Regions from separate parts of the Luteococcus sp. H91 genome, predicted to be linked through region 1. Evidence: predicted binding sites of a transcription regulator. Region 1 holds the regulator's gene; the other holds the start of a gene.
What was found. Region 1 encodes LexA, which represses DNA repair genes until DNA is damaged. Its sites were predicted from a motif close to TCGAACANNTGTTCGA; they were not measured.

Region 1 (2,396 bases):
GCTGTTCGCATCGCAGAAGGCCGCCGAGACCGCCGCCGCACACGTCCGCAAGCAATTGCCCAAGATGACCATCCTGTGCCAGGGCGACGCCCAGCTCTCCGAGCTGACCCGACGTTTCGTGGCGGAGCCGGAGGTCTGCCTGTTCGGCACCGTCAGCCTCTGGCAGGGGATCGACGTGCCGGGCGAGACCTGCGAGCTGGTGATCATCGACAAGATTCCCTTCCCGCGCCCCGACGACCCGCTGATGCAGGCCCGCCAGCAGGCGGTGGCCGAGGCCGGCGGCAATGGCTTCATGTCGGTGGCGGCCACCCATGCCGGGCTGCTGCTGGCCCAGGGCGCCGGCCGGCTGATCCGACGGGTCAGCGACAAGGGCGTGGTGGCGGTGCTGGATCCCAGGCTGGTGACCGCCCGCTATGGCGGCTTCCTGCGCGCATCGATGCCGGACTTCTGGATGACCCGGGATCGGGAGGTTGCCGTCCAGGCGCTACGACGCCTGCAGGCCGCGCGGGAATAGTCGATCAGACGCGGCGCAGGACCGCGACCACCTTGCCCAGGATCTTCGCGTGGTTGCCGTCAATGGGGGAGTAGGACTCGTTGTGCGGCAGCAGCCAGACCTGGCCGGGGGTCTTCTTCAGCGTCTTGACGGTGGCCTCGTCGTCCAGCAGCGCCGCGACGATGTCTCCATTGTTGGCGTCGGGCTGCTGCCGGACCACCACCCAGTCGCCGTCGCAGATGGCGGCCTCCACCATCGAGTCACCGTGCACCTCCAGCATGAAGGTGACGCCGTCACCGACCAGCTGCTTGGGCAGCGGGAAGACCTCCTCGAGGTGTTCCTCGGCCAGGATCGGGCCGCCGGCGGCGATCCGGCCGACCATGGGCACGTTCACCGCACTGGGGAAGGCATCGTTGATCCCGGTGATGTCCCCGGTGGGTTCGGCGGTGGGGGCGGACGCTTCATGCTGCGCCTTGAGCGAATTGGGTAGGTGCAGTTCCATCGCGCGCGGCTGGCCGGGCTTGCGGTGGATGAAGCCCTTGAGCTCCAGCTGCTTCAGCTGGTGGGCGACGCTGGAGGAGCTGGCCAGGCCGGCGGCGTCGCCGATCTCCCGGAAGCTCGGCGGGTAGCCGTGGGTGGCCAGCGAGTCGCGGATGATCTCCAGCATTCGTCGCTGGCGTCCGCTCAGGCCGTCGACGTCGACCGGGCCGTCGGGCAGCATCTTGATCCGTCCACGGCCTGCCAGTTCCCGACGAACCTGCTCATTGGTGGGGCGGCCCACGGGGCGCTTGCCCTTCTTGCCGGTCTTCTTCTCGTCGCCTGTCGCCATGGCTCAATCCTAGACTCCACAGGTGTTCGATTCAAACGCTTGTTCGAGGTGTGTCGGGCTCTTCCTGGGTGTGGCATCAGGCGTCCCGCAAAAAATGTCAGAGGCGCCTGTTTGACTCATGCTAACCCTCGATCGGGTGGTCTTCCCCGGAGGAGACGGCACGCCATTCGAACGACTGTTTGAATGGATCGGACGGGGGCGCTAGTATTTGTGTCGAACACTCGTTCGAAGGCCGGATGGGTCCTCGAGCAGGTTCGCCCAAGACCAAGGAGTAACCATGAGTGCATCGCTGATTGCCAAGGCCGAGGCCGTCACCCCGGCTCCGACCCGCCGCCGCGTGCGTGAGCCGCAGCTGCGGGGGCCCCAGGCTCGTCCGCAGGGGCTGGCCGCCCCGGGTGGCCGTCCGCTCCAGCCGGTTGCTCCGGGTGGGCACGGCGTCCCCGTCCAGCTCGTGCTGGACGTCCCGCTGCCGAGGCGCACCGTCCCCGCCCCGGCCGGTTCCGGCACGCGGGTGCAGCTGACCGATCGCGGGATCCTGGCCATCGTCATCCTGTTGGCCGTGATTGCGGTCGCCACCGTCGTGATCGGCCTGGTCTCCTTCTTCAGCGTGAGCAATGCACCGCTGGAAGAGGGCGCGCCGCAGCAGAGCGTCGCCGCCAGCCTGCAGAGCTAGCCCGCGCGCAGCGAAGGCCCCGACCCAATTGAACTGGTCAAAGGGGTCGGGGCCTTCGCGGGGAGCCGCTTGGCTGTGCCTACTTGGTGTCGATCACCAGAGTGCCGACGATCTTGTCCGCGATGGTCTGGCGCTTCTTGTCCCACAGCGGGAAGAGGTAGCCGACAAGACAGATGATCGCGTCGATGAAATGGGCGAGCTGGCGCAGGAAGGCCTTCAGTGGGCCGATCGGCTGGCCGGTCTCCTCTCTGACCAGCTTGGTGCCCATCACCTGGCGGCCGACCGAGACGCCATTCTTGCCGTCCCGGTAGACCATGTTGTAGAAGAACCAGGCCCACGCGAGGAGCATGAGGATGATGCCGAACGTGGGGTTGGTGCCCTCTGGCATGTTGGGATCCCAT
Region 2 (2,396 bases), on a different contig from region 1:
CGGATTCCACGTCCAGGTCGATGTCCGGCAGCGCCTGGCGCAGCGGGGAGAGGAAGCGCTCCATCACCAGCCCATAGGCCAGCGGGTCGACGCCGGAGATCCCCAGCAGGTAGTTGACCAGGCTGCCGGCGCCCGAGCCTCGGGCGGCGCAGCGGATGCCCAACTCCCGCACCAGGCCGACCACCTGGGCGACGGTGAGGAAGTAGGCGGCATAACCCAGCTGGCCGATCACGTCGAGTTCCTCGTCCAGCCGGCGACACACCTGATCCGTGGACCGGCCGTAGCGTTCGGCGATCCCGGCCTCGCAGTGGGCCCGCAGCTCGGCCATCGCCTGCCCGGTGGTGGTGCCCAGCATCTCGAACTCGGGCAGGTGCAGTTCCCCCAACCCGATGTCGGCGCGCGGATCCAACCGGCAGCGCAACGCGGTGAGCCGAGTGTCGGCCAGCAGCCGCTCAGCGCCGGTGCTGCCCCGCCCAGCCAGCCGCGCGACATCCTCGGCCAGCCGCAGCATCTGCTTGCCGCTCTTGAGGTGGGCCTCGGCATTGCGCCGGTCCACATTGCGTGCATCCAGCGGCACCAGCCGTCGGGCGGCATCCAGCACGTCGATGGTGGCGGCCTGGCGACGTTCGGCCATCCGCACCTGGTTGGTCAGCACGGCGGTCAGCCGGTGCTCGTCGGCCAGCGCCAGCATCCGCCCGGCCTGGTGGGCGCTGGCCACCCCGTCGCCGCCCACCTGGTGATTGGTGACACCCACCAACAAGCACTCGGGGCCCACCAGATCCAGCCAGTGGTGCAGTTCGTCGCGGGCCAGATCCGCCCGGCCGGCGGCGATGTGCAGCCCGAACTGGCTGTCCGCCCCCAAGGTGACCAGCAGGTTGCCGTCGGCGGCGTGCCGGGCGACCAGCTCGGGAGTGGCGACGGGTTTGCCACGCTCCCCCGCCAGGTGGGTGTCGGTGACCAGCCGGCACAGGTCTGCCCAGCCGTCGCGACTGGTGGCGGTGGCCACCACCCGGGGCAGCCGGGCATCGCGCAGTTCACCGCCGCGGGCCGCGGTGCGCCGACGGGTGGCCGGGCGCGGCTGACCGGCGAAGGGCACGGCCAGATCCACCCCGACCACGGGAGCGACGCCGGTGCGCAGGCAGGCCTTGGCAAAGCGAACCGCCCCATAGAGCCCGTCGCGGTCGGTCAGGGCCAGGGTGTCCATGTCCTGCGCGGCGGCGGCCGCCACCAGCTCGCCGGGGTGGCTGGCGCCGTACTGCAGCGAGTAGCCCGAGGCCACCCGCAGGTGGACGAAGGGATCCATCGCTCAGTCCACCACGGTGCGCAGCCGCCAACTGCCATCGGCCCAGGCATGGTCCAACTCGTAGACGCCGCGGCTGAGGTACTGGCCAGCGGCGGCCTCCACCCGCCACACCTCGCGCTCACGCAACAGGTCATCGCTGCCGGATTCGGCGTGCTCCCACCAACTGCCCGACTCGATCCAGCGTTGCTGCACCGTCAGCACCCGCCAGAGCTTGTTGCGCCACAGGAACTGGCTGGGCCCCTCGTCGTCGCCGACCCGCCCCAGCCGCACCTCGATGGCCTCATCACACCTGCGCACGGCGACCTCCAGACGATCATGAATCGAACATGATTTCGATCAAGAGCCACTATAGACGCCGCCACCGACAGAAGACGAGGGCCGAGGACCAGGGGCCGTGCTGAGGGGGCAAACATGAGACTGGTCACAATTCACTGGGCCTGACCCCAATGTGAAAGCATGTGGGGTGAGATGACCGAAATTCCCCCGATCGGCCGCCGAGACCCCTCGTCCTCGCCGAATCTGTTTGCCGACCGTCTGAGTGAGGCCATCACCCAGCGGGGCCTCTCGCTGCACCGGATCCAGAACAAGCTCGCCGCGCAGGACCTGCGGGTCTCCACCGCGACGCTGAGCTACTGGGCCACCGGGCGTTCCCGCCCCACCCGCAACCGTTCCCAGGACGTGGTCAACGCGCTGGAGAGCATCCTGGGCGTCGATCCCGGTCACCTGTTGTGGGCGATGACCGGCGACCCCGGCTGGCAGAACATCAACGACCTGCTGCCCCAGGCCGACTACCTACCCCCCGATCTTGAGGAGATCACCCACAAGCAGGCCAAGAACTGGCGACGGATGATGGTGCATGACGTCTCCTACATCGGCTCCGACCACATCGAGACCCACACCATCACCACGCAGGTCTCCCGCGCCGAGGTGGACAATGTGGACGGCTGGACCTCCGTGGTGCAGGCCGAACCCGGGCAGAGCGCCGGCATCCAGCCGCTGTCGGGCATGACCATGCAGAACATCCGCACCATGCCCGGTGACAACCTGACCCTGGCGGAGGTGAAGCTCCCCCGAGCGCTGCGTCGCGGCGAGT

Region 2: the regulator LexA is predicted to act here: its motif matches at 1,624-1,639, upstream of AAEX57_RS04355 (DUF6504 family protein).

What each region holds. Positions count from the first base shown of each region.
Region 1 is NZ_JBCDMV010000023.1:29,594-31,989, reverse strand. It holds gene AAEX57_RS12280 (ATP-dependent DNA helicase) at 1-514, shown strand, start outside; gene lexA (transcriptional repressor LexA) at 519-1,322, opposite strand; gene AAEX57_RS12270 (hypothetical protein) at 1,600-1,995, shown strand; gene AAEX57_RS12265 (RDD family protein) at 2,075-2,396, opposite strand, start outside.
Region 2 is NZ_JBCDMV010000006.1:63,195-65,590, forward strand. It holds gene AAEX57_RS04350 (DNA polymerase III subunit alpha) at 1-1,303, opposite strand, end outside; gene AAEX57_RS04355 (DUF6504 family protein) at 1,307-1,600, opposite strand; gene AAEX57_RS04360 (helix-turn-helix domain-containing protein) at 1,772-2,396, shown strand, end outside.